Parazoarcus communis: one gene and its partners. The protein of the gene in region 1 binds, or shares a complex with, the protein of each later gene. Links are inferred from orthologs where the notes say so. Each region holds a gene or a part of one and is shown in the gene's direction. Other genes may lie near its edges.

Region 1 (3,457 bases):
CGCGACTGGGTGACCAACATCGCCAACACCTTCTACATCATTGGTACGGTTGCGGGGCCGCATCCCTATCCGATGATGGTGCGGGACTTCCAGACCGTCATCGGCAAGGAATGCCTGGTGCAGATGCCGGAAGCGGCCGGGCGCCAGCCTGATTACGTGATTGCCTGCGTCGGTGGCGGCTCCAACGCCATGGGCATCTTCCATCCCTACATTGGTGTCGAGGGCGTGCGCCTGATCGGCGTCGAAGCGGCAGGCGATGGGATCGAGACCGGGCGTCACGCCGCACCGCTGACCGCCAACGTCAAGCCTGGCGTGCTGCACGGCAACCGCACCTATCTGATGCAGGATGAGGACGGCCAGATCACCGAGACGCATTCGATTTCCGCCGGTCTCGACTACCCCGGCGTCGGCCCAGAACATGCGTGGCTGAAGGATTCTTCACGTGCCGAGTATGTCGCGGTGACGGACAGCGAGGCGCTTCAGGCCTTCCACGATCTGTGCCGCTTCGAAGGCATCATCCCGGCGCTCGAGTCCTCGCATGCCCTTGCGCATGCGGCAAAGCTCGCAGCGACCTTGCCCAGGGACAAGGTTCTGCTCGTGAACCTTTCCGGACGTGGCGACAAGGACATGCACACGGTTGCCGAGCGTTCGGGAATCCAGTTCTAACCCGCTGCGGACCGCCCTGCGGTCCGCATTGCCGGACTTAATCATGTCGAAAATCCAGACCACCTTTCAGCGTTTGCAGGCCGAGGGCCGCAAGGCGTTGATTCCTTTCATCACTGCGGGCGACCCGGACGGCGAACTCACTGTTCCGCTGATGCATGCGATGGTTGCCGGCGGCGCCGACATCATCGAGCTTGGCGTCCCGTTCTCCGACCCGATGGCCGACGGTCCGACCATTCAGCGCGCTTCCGAACGTGCGCTGGCAGCAGGCATGACCCTGCGCAAGGTGCTTGCGATCGTGCGTGCCTTCCGCGCAGAGGATCAGACGACGCCGGTCGTGCTGATGGGTTATGCCAATCCGATCGAGGCGATGGGCGAGGATACCTTCATCGCAGTCGCCAGCGAAGCCGGGGTCGATGGCGTGCTGGTGGTGGACTATCCGCCCGAAGAATGCACCCGCTTTGCTGCGCTGTCCAAGGCCGCCGGGCTCGATCCGATCTTCCTGCTGGCACCGACGTCGTCGGAGCAGCGCTTCCGCGATGTCGCCGAAGCCGGCAGTGGCTATATCTACTACGTGTCGCTTAAGGGCGTGACGGGGTCGGGGAACCTCGACTTCGACGAGGTGGCACGGCGCATTCCGCAGATCCGCGCCGCAGTGGGCATGCCTGTTGGTGTCGGTTTTGGCATCCGTGATGCCGAGAGCGCAAAACGCATTGGTGAAGTGGCCGATGCGGTGGTGATCGGCAGTCGCATCATCGAAGAGATCGAACGCAGTCCCCGCGACGCGGTGGTGTCCAATGTATCCGCCTTCATCCGCGGCATTCGTGCCGCACTGGATGAGATTGCAGGAGCCAAACAATGAGCTGGTTGCAGAAACTGCTGCCGCCCAAGATCAAACGCAATGATCCGGGCGCACGAAACAAATCGATTCCGGAAGGGCTGTGGAGCAAGTGCCCGGCCTGTGAGGCGGTGCTCTATCGCTCCGATCTCGAAAGCAACATGAGCGTCTGTCCCAAGTGCGGCCACCATCAGCGTGTCCGTGCGCGCACGCGTCTCGACCAGTTGCTTGATCCGGAAGGCCGGCACGAGATCGGTGCCGAAGTGATTCCGGTCGATCCGCTCAAGTTCAAGGACTCCCGCAAGTACCCCGAGCGCCTGTCTACCGCCGCGGCCGATACCGGCGAAGCTGACGCAATGGTGGTGATGCAGGGTGCGATTCTTACCGTGCCTGTGGTCGTTGCCTGCTTCGAGTTCGAATTTCTCGGCGGTTCGATGGGATCGGTGGTCGGGGAGCGTTTCGTGCGCGGTGCAAAGGCTGCACTCGAGCAGCGCATCCCGTTCATCTGCATTACCGCAACCGGCGGCGCGCGCATGCAGGAAGGGCTGTTCTCGCTGATGCAGATGGCGAAGACGACGGCCGTCATTACCCAGCTGGCGCAACGCAAGCTGCCCTTCATCTCCCTGCTGACCGATCCGACCATGGGCGGCGTCTCGGCGAGCTTTGCCTTCATGGGCGATGTGGTGATCGCCGAGCCCGGTGCGCTGATTGGCTTTGCAGGCCCACGCGTCATTGAGCAGACCGTGCGCGAGACCCTGCCGGACGGCTTCCAGCGCTCCGAGTTTCTGCTTGAGAAGGGTGCGATCGACATGATTGTCGATCGTCGCGAACTGCGTCAGCGCATTGCCGAAATTCTTGCGCTGCTCAGCCGACAGCCCGCCGTCCATGCCTGATCTGCAGGAAGTGAGCGGCGCGATGCCGAATACGGTCGACAAGTGGCTCGCGCTGCTCGAATCACGTCACACCCAGACCATCCAGCTCGGACTCGAGCGGGTGGGCGCGGTGCGTGCGGCGCTCGGCCCGGACCCCGAGGGCCTCGTGGTGATCACGGTCGGCGGTACCAATGGCAAGGGCTCGACATGCGCGATGCTCGAGTCCATTCTGCTCGCCGAAGGCTATCGGGTCGGCTGCTACACCTCGCCCCACCTGTTGCGCTACAACGAGCGGGTGCGCATTGATGGCAAGGATGTCGAAGATGCCGCGCTGGTCGCGGCCTTCGATGCCGTGGAGCACGCGCGGGGCAACACCCCGCTGACCTATTTCGAGCATGGCACGCTGGCCGCGTGGGAAGTGTTCCGCACGCAAGGGCTCGACGTCGTCATTCTAGAAGTCGGGCTCGGTGGCCGCCTGGACGCGGTCAACGTGTTCGACTCAGACTGCGCGATCGTTACCGGGGTGGCCATGGATCACATGGATTACCTGGGTGACACCCGTGAAGCGATCGGCTTTGAGAAGGCGGGCATCTTTCGCGCCGGACGGCCGGCCGTGTTCGGCGATCCGCAGCCGCCGCAGTCGCTGCTTGATCACGCGGCAGCGATCGGTACGCAGTTGTGGATCAGCGGGCGCGATTTCGGGTTCGGCGGTGATCGTCAGCAGTGGGGTTACTGGCGCTATGCAGCGCCACAGGCCAGCGGTGCGCTGACCAAGCGCGGCGGGCTGGCCTATCCGTCCCTGCGCGGCGCCAATCAGCTGCTCAACGCTGCAGCGGTCATGACCGCACTCGACACCCTGCGTGATCGTATCCCGGTGTCGATGCAGGCCGTTCGCGAAGGGTTGATGCTGGTCGAAGTGCCGGGCCGCTTCCAGGTGCTTGCCGGGCGGCCCACGGTCGTCCTCGACGTTGCGCACAATCCGCAGGCGGCCGGCGTACTGTCCGAGAATCTTGCGGGCATGAGCTTCCACCCAGAAACGGCTGCAGTGCTGGGCATGTTCGGCGACAAGGATGTCGAAGGCGTC
Region 2 (3,355 bases), 700 kb from region 1 along the record:
CTATCCAACGTCCACGCTCGCGAACCGTTCCGCCAGCACTCGTATTTTTCGGACCGGGCAGTCGGAGTCGTCTGCGGCCTGGGCGCCTACGGCTACCTCGCCGCACTCGAATTCGCACTCACCCGTCTGCGGGAACACAACAACTAGCCATCCACGACGGCGTCCGCCAGCCGCGGCGTCGTTACGTACGGAGAACAGCATGGATCTGCGCAAGCTCAAGAAACTGATCGACCTCGTCCAGGAATCGGGCATTTCGGAACTCGAAGTCACCGAGGGCGAGGAAAAGGTGCGTATCGCAAAGCACCTCGCAGCCGCCCCACAGGTCGCCTACATGCAGGCGCCGACCCAGGCCGCAGCCGCAGCCCCTGTGGCTGTCGCGGTCGCAAGCGAACCGGACGCAGACGCCCTGCCCGATGGCCACGTGATCAAGTCGCCGATGGTCGGCACTTTCTACCGCGCATCGGCCCCCGGCGCCAAGCCCCTGGCTGAGGTCGGTCAGAGCATCAATGAAGGCGACCGTCTGTGCATCATCGAAGCGATGAAGCTGATGAACGAGATCGAGTGTGAAGTGAGCGGCACCGTCAAGGCGGTGCTGGTCGAGAACGGCCAGCCGGTCGAGTACGGCCAGCCCCTGTTCGTGATCGGCTGAACGCCATGTTCGAGAAGATCCTGATCGCGAACCGCGGCGAGATCGCACTGCGGGTGCTGCGCGCCTGCCGCGAACTCGGCGTCAAGACCGTCGCAGTCCACTCCGAGGCCGACACCGAAGCCAAGTACGTCAAGCTGGCGGACGAATCGGTCTGCATCGGCCCGGCGCCGTCCGGCCTGAGCTACCTCAACGTGCCGGCCATCATCTCCGCAGCGGAAGTCACCGACTCCGAAGCCATCCACCCCGGCTATGGCTTCCTGTCCGAGAACGCCGACTTTGCCGAACGCGTCGAGCAGTCGGGCTTTGTCTTCATCGGCCCACGCCCGGAGACCATCCGCCTGATGGGCGACAAGGTCTCTGCCAAGGATGCGATGAAGGTCGCTGGCGTACCGTGCGTTCCCGGCTCGGACGGTGCGCTGCCGGAAGACCCCAAGGAAATCGTCAAGATCGGCCGTGCGGTCGGCTACCCGGTCATCATCAAGGCTGCGGGCGGCGGCGGCGGTCGCGGCATGCGCGTCGTGCATACCGAGGCGGCACTGCTCAACGCGGTCACGACGACGCGCGCCGAAGCCCAGGCTGCGTTCAGCAACCCGGTGGTCTACATGGAGAAGTTCCTCGAGAACCCGCGCCATGTGGAAATCCAGATCATGGCTGACCAGCACGGTAATGCGGTCTACCTGGGTGAGCGCGACTGCTCGATGCAGCGCCGTCACCAGAAGGTGATCGAAGAAGCACCGGCGCCGGGCATCGATCGCAAGCTGATCGCCAAGATCGGCGAGCGTTGCGCCGAAGCCTGCCGCAAGATCGGCTATCGCGGCGCCGGCACGTTCGAGTTCCTGTACGAGAACGGCGAGTTCTACTTCATCGAGATGAACACCCGCGTCCAGGTCGAGCATCCGGTCACCGAGATGATTACCGGCGTGGATATCGTGCAGGCCCAGATCCGTGTCGCTGCCGGCGAGAAACTCTGGTTCCGTCAGCGTGACATCGAGTTCCGCGGCCACTCGATCGAATGCCGCATCAACGCCGAAGACCCGTTCAAGTTCACCCCTTCGCCGGGCAAGATCACGAACTGGCACACCCCCGGCGGCCCCGGCATCCGCGTCGATTCGCATGTCTACAACGGCTACACCGTTCCCTCGCACTACGACTCGATGATCGGCAAGCTGATCTCATACGGCGACACCCGCGAGCAGGCGATTCGCCGCATGCGTATCGCGCTGTCGGAGATGGCGGTCGGCGGCATCAAGACCAATATCGCGCTGCACCAGGAACTGATGCTCGATGCACGCTTCGTCGAAGGCGGCACCAGCATCCATTACCTTGAGCACAAACTCGCCGACCGTGGCGAAGTCAAATCCAGCTGAGCACGACATAAACAATGTGGACCTCGGTTACCCTGCAGGCAGATGCCAACAAGGCAGAAGCACTCTCCGACGCCCTGATGGAGGCCGGCGCCCTGTCGGTTTCCATCGAGGACGCGGATGCCGGCACTGAGGCTGAGACGCCCCAGTTCGGCGAACCCGGACACCTGCCCACCAGCTTGTGGGATCACAGCCGGGTGATTGCCCTGTTCGACCGCGATGCCGCGTTCGAGACCGTGCTCGCCGAAGCATCGAAGGCCGTCGGACTGGACGCCGTTCCACCCTATACGACGGAAGCCGTGGAAGAGCAGAACTGGGTGCAGCTGACCCAGAGCCAGTTCGACCCGATCCGGATCACCGAGCGCCTGTGGATCGTCCCTTCCTGGCACACCGCACCGGACACCGACGCAATCAACATCGAGCTCGATCCTGGCATGGCCTTCGGCACGGGCTCACACCCGACGACCCGGCTCTGCCTCGAGTGGCTGTGCGATGCAGTACAGCCCGGGCAGTCCGTACTCGACTATGGTTGTGGTTCAGGCATCCTCGGCATCGCCGCCGTTCGGCTGGGCGCAGCGGACGTACTGGGCGTAGACATTGACGAAAAGGCGGTCGAGGCTGCTCGCGACAACGCGCAGCGCAATGCGGTCGCCATGCGGCTGCAGCACTCCGGCATCGCCCTGAGTGAAACCTTCGACATCGTCGTCGCCAATATCCTGACCAACCCCCTGTGCGTCCTCGCGCCCGCCATCGCGGCGCGGGTCGCGCCGGGCGGCCGGGTTGCGCTGTCGGGTGTACTTGAGCAACAGTCAGAGCAGGTCATCGACGCCTGGGCACCGTACATCGCCCTTGAGGTAGGCGCCACCAGCGATGGCTGGGTCAGACTGGAAGGCCGGCGCTAAGCGCCCGACGATGATGCTGACCCGCTGCCCGGCGTGCCAGACCGTTTTCCGGCTGCGTGCCGAGCAACTGCGCGCGCGCCACGGCGAAGTGCGATGCGGACACTGCTTCAACCCGTTCAACTCGCTTGACCAACTCATCGCAGACCCCGGCGCGCCCCAGCCGGCACCCGCTGCAGAAGCGGCAACTGAAGACGAGCCGCCGTTCACGCCGACGCCCCATGCGCCCGCAGCAGAAGCTGAGCACCCCACAGCGGACGAGCCGGAAACGCTCGCGCCTGCGAGCGCGAATCCCGAACCCGTCGAGCTTCCGCCAGAAGACGCCGAGCCCGCGACCGTAGACGAGCCATTCACAAGCGAGTCGGGAACGGCCCCGGATGACTCAGCCGGCGACGATGCGGGCACCGGGATCCGCGCCGGGACGCCCGACACACAGCCCGCCG
Region 3 (3,237 bases), 700 kb from region 1 along the record:
GGAGATCATGCAGTTGCTGGCTGAGTTCCGCCCCTATCTGACCGGCGGCGCCCTGGACGGCACCGCAGGCCGCTACTCCGAACTGGAAATCGAGCTCTACCCCGAGAGCGCAAAGGAAGTCGAGATCTTCTTCCTCAACCAGGACCTCGCCTACGAGCACCGCGAACCGCGGCGCCCCGCCCCCGGTGCGCCAGAAGTCGTTCTCATCCTCGACTGGGACGACGTGCCGGTCAGGCTCTCAGTCTACGGCGCCGGCGCCGAGCGCAACGGTCGCCGCCCGCACCAGGAACGCGCCCGGCTGGCGCAGGTCGAAGCCCTCCTGAACAACGCTGCCGCTGCAGAATAAGGCCATGAACAGATACATCCAGTACGCCCTGATCGCTGTCGTTGCAGGCATTGCCGGTACCGCAGGCTACTTCACCAGTCGAATCGGCGACACGACCGAGACCGCCAGCACGACGGCCGCCACCGCCAGCGCCACCGAAGCGCTGCTGGCGCTGGCGCTCCCCGACACCGACGGTCACATGCAAGCGCTGGCGCAGTGGCGCGGCAAGGTCATCGTGGCCAACTTCTGGGCAACCTGGTGCCCACCCTGCCGCCGGGAAATCCCGGACTTCTCGGCAGCCAGCCGCGACTTCAGTGATGCGCCAGTGCAGTTCGTCGGACTCAGTATCGACGCGCTCGACAAGGTGAAGGCCTTCAAGGCCGAATTTGATGTGCCCTACCCGCTGCTGATCGCCTCGGCAGACGTGCTGGCACTGGGCCCAGGATTCGGCAACGCAGCACAGGGCTTGCCATTCACGGTGATCATCGACCGCAAGGGCGTCGCGCGCCATATCAAAGTCGGGACCTTGAATCAGGACGAACTCGAGCGCAAAATCCGTCCCCTGATCGACGACGAGTCCTGATCCGGCGCAGACCGCGCTGGACAAGTTGTCGTCAATTACGGCAAACTTGCCGCCATGACGCGCTCAAAACGCAGCCAAAAAGCCGAATCGCCCCCGCCGCCGCAAGCTCGAATACTGGTCCTTCATGGTCCGAATCTGAACCTGCTCGGCAGTCGCGAACCCGATATCTACGGCAAAACCACCCTGTCCGACATCCATGCAGCCATGGAGTCGCGCGCTCGTGCGGACGGCGTACTGCTCGAATCCTTCCAGAGCAATCACGAAGGTCAGCTGATCGACCGGGTGCAGGCTGCGGCAAGCGAAGGCGTCGCCTTCATCGTCATCAACCCGGCCGCTTACACACACACCAGTGTCGCACTGCGCGACGCACTGGCTGCGGTACAGATTCCCTACGTGGAAGTTCATCTATCCAACGTCCACGCTCGCGAACCGTTCCGCCAGCACTCGTATTTTTCGGACCGGGCAGTCGGAGTCGTCTGCGGCCTGGGCGCCTACGGCTACCTCGCCGCACTCGAATTCGCACTCACCCGTCTGCGGGAACACAACAACTAGCCATCCACGACGGCGTCCGCCAGCCGCGGCGTCGTTACGTACGGAGAACAGCATGGATCTGCGCAAGCTCAAGAAACTGATCGACCTCGTCCAGGAATCGGGCATTTCGGAACTCGAAGTCACCGAGGGCGAGGAAAAGGTGCGTATCGCAAAGCACCTCGCAGCCGCCCCACAGGTCGCCTACATGCAGGCGCCGACCCAGGCCGCAGCCGCAGCCCCTGTGGCTGTCGCGGTCGCAAGCGAACCGGACGCAGACGCCCTGCCCGATGGCCACGTGATCAAGTCGCCGATGGTCGGCACTTTCTACCGCGCATCGGCCCCCGGCGCCAAGCCCCTGGCTGAGGTCGGTCAGAGCATCAATGAAGGCGACCGTCTGTGCATCATCGAAGCGATGAAGCTGATGAACGAGATCGAGTGTGAAGTGAGCGGCACCGTCAAGGCGGTGCTGGTCGAGAACGGCCAGCCGGTCGAGTACGGCCAGCCCCTGTTCGTGATCGGCTGAACGCCATGTTCGAGAAGATCCTGATCGCGAACCGCGGCGAGATCGCACTGCGGGTGCTGCGCGCCTGCCGCGAACTCGGCGTCAAGACCGTCGCAGTCCACTCCGAGGCCGACACCGAAGCCAAGTACGTCAAGCTGGCGGACGAATCGGTCTGCATCGGCCCGGCGCCGTCCGGCCTGAGCTACCTCAACGTGCCGGCCATCATCTCCGCAGCGGAAGTCACCGACTCCGAAGCCATCCACCCCGGCTATGGCTTCCTGTCCGAGAACGCCGACTTTGCCGAACGCGTCGAGCAGTCGGGCTTTGTCTTCATCGGCCCACGCCCGGAGACCATCCGCCTGATGGGCGACAAGGTCTCTGCCAAGGATGCGATGAAGGTCGCTGGCGTACCGTGCGTTCCCGGCTCGGACGGTGCGCTGCCGGAAGACCCCAAGGAAATCGTCAAGATCGGCCGTGCGGTCGGCTACCCGGTCATCATCAAGGCTGCGGGCGGCGGCGGCGGTCGCGGCATGCGCGTCGTGCATACCGAGGCGGCACTGCTCAACGCGGTCACGACGACGCGCGCCGAAGCCCAGGCTGCGTTCAGCAACCCGGTGGTCTACATGGAGAAGTTCCTCGAGAACCCGCGCCATGTGGAAATCCAGATCATGGCTGACCAGCACGGTAATGCGGTCTACCTGGGTGAGCGCGACTGCTCGATGCAGCGCCGTCACCAGAAGGTGATCGAAGAAGCACCGGCGCCGGGCATCGATCGCAAGCTGATCGCCAAGATCGGCGAGCGTTGCGCCGAAGCCTGCCGCAAGATCGGCTATCGCGGCGCCGGCACGTTCGAGTTCCTGTACGAGAACGGCGAGTTCTACTTCATCGAGATGAACACCCGCGTCCAGGTCGAGCATCCGGTCACCGAGATGATTACCGGCGTGGATATCGTGCAGGCCCAGATCCGTGTCGCTGCCGGCGAGAAACTCTGGTTCCGTCAGCGTGACATCGAGTTCCGCGGCCACTCGATCGAATGCCGCATCAACGCCGAAGACCCGTTCAAGTTCACCCCTTCGCCGGGCAAGATCACGAACTGGCACACCCCCGGCGGCCCCGGCATCCGCGTCGATTCGCATGTCTACAACGGCTACACCGTTCCCTCGCACTACGACTCGATGATCGGCAAGCTGATCTCATACGGCGACACCCGCGAGCAGGCGATTCGCCGCATGCGTATCGCGCTGTCGGAGATGGCGGTCGGCGGCATCAAGACCAATATCGCGCTGCACCAGGAAC
Region 4 (3,449 bases), 650 kb from region 1 along the record:
CAGGGCGGTCATTGCACCAGACAAAGGAGACTCAGACATGCGAATCGATCTGCATTGTGACGGCGTTGAAGCGGCTCCCGGTTTGCAGGACTACGTGGCGCGGAGGATGCGCTTTGCTGTCGGCAAATTCAGGGATCACATCCAGTGGGCCCGGATCAAGGTGGCCGACGTGAATGGACCGCGGGGTGGCGCGGACAAGCGCTGTGTGGTCCAGTTGCGCTTGCGCAACCTGCCGGACGTGGTATTCGCGATCACCCAGCTCGATGTCAGGGCGGCGGTCGATGAGGCGGCGGACAGGGTTTCGCGCGTACTCGCCCAGCGCCTGCGACGTAACCGGCGCGTGGATCACACCCGCTGCGCCGCGCTGATCGAAGCGCCCGTTTGAGCACGCTTTTAGCGTTTATATTTCGAACAAATCAAAACTAGACTACGGCATTGCCGCTTGTTTCAAGGAGAATCACAGATGGAAAATCGCATTGCCTCGATGAACCGGTCGGAAGCCTCGGTGCTGTCGACCAACAAGGTCATCCGCAACACCTACATGCTGCTGTCGCTGACGCTGGCGTTTTCGGCGGTGACTGCAGGCGCCTCGATGGCGTTCGGGCTGCCGCATCCGGGCCTGATCCTGACGCTGGTCGGCTATTTCGGCCTGCTGTTCCTGACAACCAAGTTCCGTAACAGCAGTCTGGGCATTCTGTTCGTCTTCGCGCTGACCGGGTTCATGGGTTACACCCTTGGCCCGATCATCTCGCACTACCTGTCCATGCCCAACGGCAGTCAGGTCGTGATGCAGGCGATGGGGGGCACGGCGGCGATTTTCCTTGGCCTGTCGGGCTATGCGCTGACTACGCGCAAGGACTTCTCCTTCATGGGCGGCTTCCTGATGGTTGGCATCCTGGTTGCCTTCCTTGCGGGTCTGGGCGCGGTGTTCTTTGAAATGCCCGGCCTGTCGCTTGCCGTGTCGGCGATGTTCGTGATGCTGATGTCGGGCCTGATCCTGTACGAGACCAGCAACATCATCCATGGTGGCGAAACCAACTACGTGATGGCGACGGTCACGCTGTACGTGACGATCTACAACCTCTTCACCAGCCTTCTGCATCTGCTGGGTTTCATGAACAACGACTGACGCGCCTGCTGACTGCAAACCGGGGCGACTTCCGCAAAGGGGTCGCCCCTTTGCATTTGTGCTTGCTGCGGCCGAGAGCTGCGCGAGCGGTTACAATGGATGACTTTTTTTCAACGGGAAAGGTCCCATGAAGACCACCTTTCTGGACTTCGAACAGTCGATTGCCGAGCTTGAAGGCAAGATCGAACAGTTGCGTTTCGTGCAGGACGACTCTGCGGTGGACATCTCCGAGGAGATCGGCCGACTCGAGGCCAAGAGCCACACGATGACCAAGGATCTCTACGGCAAGCTCACGCCGTGGCAGATCGCGCAGGTCGCACGCCATCCGCAGCGTCCTTACACGCTGGACTATGTCCAGCATATCTTCACCGATTTCGAAGAGCTGCACGGCGATCGCGCCTTTGCCGACGACAAGGCAATCGTGGGTGGTCTGGCGCGCTTCAATGGCCAGAGTTGCGTGGTCATCGGCCACCAGAAAGGGCGCGATACCAAAGAAAAGATCGTGCGCAACTTCGGCATGCCGCGGCCCGAGGGTTACCGCAAGGCCATGCGGCTGATGAAGCTGGCGGAGAAATTCGGCCTGCCGGTGTTCACTTTCGTCGATACACCGGGCGCCTATCCGGGCATCGGTGCCGAGGAGCGTGGGCAGTCCGAGGCCATCGGCCACAACCTCTACGTGATGGCCGAGCTCAAGGTGCCGCTGATCTGCACGATCATCGGCGAAGGCGGCTCGGGTGGCGCGCTGGCGATTGCCGTCGGCGACCAGGTGATGATGCTGCAGTATTCCACCTACTCGGTGATCTCCCCCGAAGGCTGCGCCTCCATCTTGTGGAAGAGCGCGGACAAGGCGTCGGAAGCGGCAGAAACCATGGGTATTACGGCTGCTCGCCTGAAGTCGCTGGGCCTGATCGACAAGATCGTCAACGAGCCCGTGGGTGGTGCGCACCGCGATCATCGTGCGATGGCGCAGAGCCTGAAGCGCGCGCTGACCGATGCCTTGCGTCAGGTCGATTCGATGACGCCTGCCGATCTGGTGGCGCAGCGGATCGAGAAGCTGATGGGTTACGGCCGCTACAAGGAACAGGCAGCCTGAGTACATCCCCGCTACAGGCAGCAGCGGCCGTCCTTGAGGCGGCTGGCGTCGGGGCGCGTAGCCGCTTGTGCTGTGCGCTCTCCGGCGGGGTTGATTCGATCGTTCTGCTGGACCTGCTGGCGGGCTTGCAGTCGCGCTTTGGCCATGCGCTGTGTGCGGCGCATGTGAACCATGGTCTGAACCCTGCAGCCAGCGCCTGGCAGGCACACTGCACAGCACTGTGCAGTCACCGCGGTATTCCCTTCATTGCGTTTACGGTCGATGTCGCACGCGACGACCACGAGGGGCTGGAGTCTGCGGCGCGCAAGGCCCGACACGCCGTTCTGGAGACGGTGGAGTGTGACTGGCTGGTGTTTGGCCATCACCGCGACGATCAGGCTGAAACGGTTCTGTTTCGCCTTTTTCGTGGAACCGGCTTGCGTGGCGCGAGCGCCATGGTGGCCGTCGAGCCCGGAGCGGAAGGTCGTGCAGGGCGTCTGCGCCCGATGCTGGGCTTCGGCCGTGCGGACATCCGCGACTGGGCTCATGCGCACGCACTGACCTGGGTCGAGGACGACAGCAATACCGACTGTCGCTTTGCGCGCAACGACATTCGCCATCGTATTCTGCCGGCGATCGAAACCGCCTATCCCTCAGCTTCAGCCTCGATTGCACGGGCTGCGGCGCATTTCAGAGAAGCCAGCGATCTGCTCGACGAGCTTGCCGCCAGCGATGAGCACGCCTGCGGCGGCCGCATGCTGAGGCGGGATGGCGTGCTTGCGCTGTCTGATGCGCGGGTCGCCAATCTGTTGCGCTGGCAGGCCCGCCGCTGCGGCATGCCAGCCCCCTCCCGTGCGCGCCTGCTGGAGGCTTTGCGCCAACTGCGTGCTGCGCCTGCAGTGCGACCGCTTTATTTTCCGCTCGGCGATCTGGCCTGCTGTGCCTACCGCGGTGAGGTCTGGCTGGAGTCCGTGGGGGGCGGCCTGCCGGCGCCTTGTCACTGGGGCGGAACGGCGGCTGTCGAGAAGCCGTGGGGCGATGGCAGGGTGGTGTTCAGCGCGGCAAAGGGTCGCGGCATTGCCCGTGCTGCGCTGGATCAGGCAGCGAAGCTGAGTCTGGTGACGCGCTCGGCGGGCCTGCGCATGCGCCTGGCGCCGGAACGGCCCAGTCGCACGTTCAAGAATCTGTGCCAGGAGGCCGGCATCCCGGCGTGGATGCGCGACCGTCTGCCTGTGCTGGAGGTCGACG

Evidence for each region.
Region 2: the proteins of accD (region 1) and accC are in contact, whole or in part, in a solved structure (PDB 8UXZ), measured with the Escherichia coli proteins. The link is inferred for Parazoarcus communis from one-to-one orthologs.
Region 3: the proteins of accD (region 1) and accB are in contact, whole or in part, in a solved structure (PDB 8UXZ), measured with the Escherichia coli proteins. The link is inferred for Parazoarcus communis from one-to-one orthologs.
Region 4: the proteins of accD (region 1) and CEW87_RS10250 are in contact, whole or in part, in a solved structure (PDB 8UXZ), measured with the Escherichia coli proteins. The link is inferred for Parazoarcus communis from one-to-one orthologs.

Annotation. Positions count from the first base shown.
Region 1 is NZ_CP022188.1:2,887,182-2,890,638, forward strand. The notes cover bases 521-3,457. They hold accD (acetyl-CoA carboxylase, carboxyltransferase subunit beta), read left to right. Parts: upstream 521-1,521; coding sequence 1,522-2,394; downstream 2,395-3,457. Other genes in these bases: trpB (tryptophan synthase subunit beta), read left to right, coding at 521-666; trpA (tryptophan synthase subunit alpha), read left to right, coding at 710-1,525; folC (bifunctional tetrahydrofolate synthase/dihydrofolate synthase), read left to right, coding at 2,387-3,457. Also shown: more of trpB, read left to right, coding at 1-520.
Region 2 is NZ_CP022188.1:2,188,579-2,191,933, reverse strand. The notes cover bases 1-2,835. They hold accC (acetyl-CoA carboxylase biotin carboxylase subunit), read left to right. Parts: upstream 1-654; coding sequence 655-2,016; downstream 2,017-2,835. Other genes in these bases: prmA (50S ribosomal protein L11 methyltransferase), read left to right, coding at 2,031-2,835; accB (acetyl-CoA carboxylase biotin carboxyl carrier protein), read left to right, coding at 200-649; aroQ (type II 3-dehydroquinate dehydratase), read left to right, coding at 1-147. Outside these bases: more of prmA, read left to right, coding at 2,836-2,915; CEW87_RS22755 (DUF3426 domain-containing protein), read left to right, coding at 2,926-3,355. UniProt on the Escherichia coli protein: This protein is a component of the acetyl coenzyme A carboxylase complex; first, biotin carboxylase catalyzes the carboxylation of the carrier protein and then the transcarboxylase transfers the carboxyl group to form malonyl-CoA.
Region 3 is NZ_CP022188.1:2,190,010-2,193,246, reverse strand. What follows is about bases 521-3,237. They hold accB (acetyl-CoA carboxylase biotin carboxyl carrier protein), read left to right. Parts: upstream 521-1,512; coding sequence 1,513-1,962; downstream 1,963-3,237. Other genes in these bases: accC (acetyl-CoA carboxylase biotin carboxylase subunit), read left to right, coding at 1,968-3,237; aroQ (type II 3-dehydroquinate dehydratase), read left to right, coding at 963-1,460; CEW87_RS10025 (TlpA family protein disulfide reductase), read left to right, coding at 521-908. Also shown: CEW87_RS10030 (hypothetical protein), read left to right, coding at 1-346; more of CEW87_RS10025, read left to right, coding at 351-520. UniProt on the Escherichia coli protein: This protein is a component of the acetyl coenzyme A carboxylase complex; first, biotin carboxylase catalyzes the carboxylation of the carrier protein and then the transcarboxylase transfers the carboxyl group to form malonyl-CoA.
Region 4 is NZ_CP022188.1:2,236,536-2,239,984, forward strand. Bases 311-3,239 are described here. They hold CEW87_RS10250 (acetyl-CoA carboxylase carboxyltransferase subunit alpha), read left to right. Parts: upstream 311-1,256; coding sequence 1,257-2,222; downstream 2,223-3,239. Other genes in these bases: CEW87_RS10240 (HPF/RaiA family ribosome-associated protein), read left to right, coding at 311-385; CEW87_RS10245 (Bax inhibitor-1/YccA family protein), read left to right, coding at 464-1,129; tilS (tRNA lysidine(34) synthetase TilS), read left to right, coding at 2,288-3,239. Outside these bases: more of CEW87_RS10240, read left to right, coding at 38-310; more of tilS, read left to right, coding at 3,240-3,449. UniProt on the Escherichia coli protein: Component of the acetyl coenzyme A carboxylase (ACC) complex. First, biotin carboxylase catalyzes the carboxylation of biotin on its carrier protein (BCCP) and then the CO(2) group is transferred by the carboxyltransferase to acetyl-CoA to form malonyl-CoA.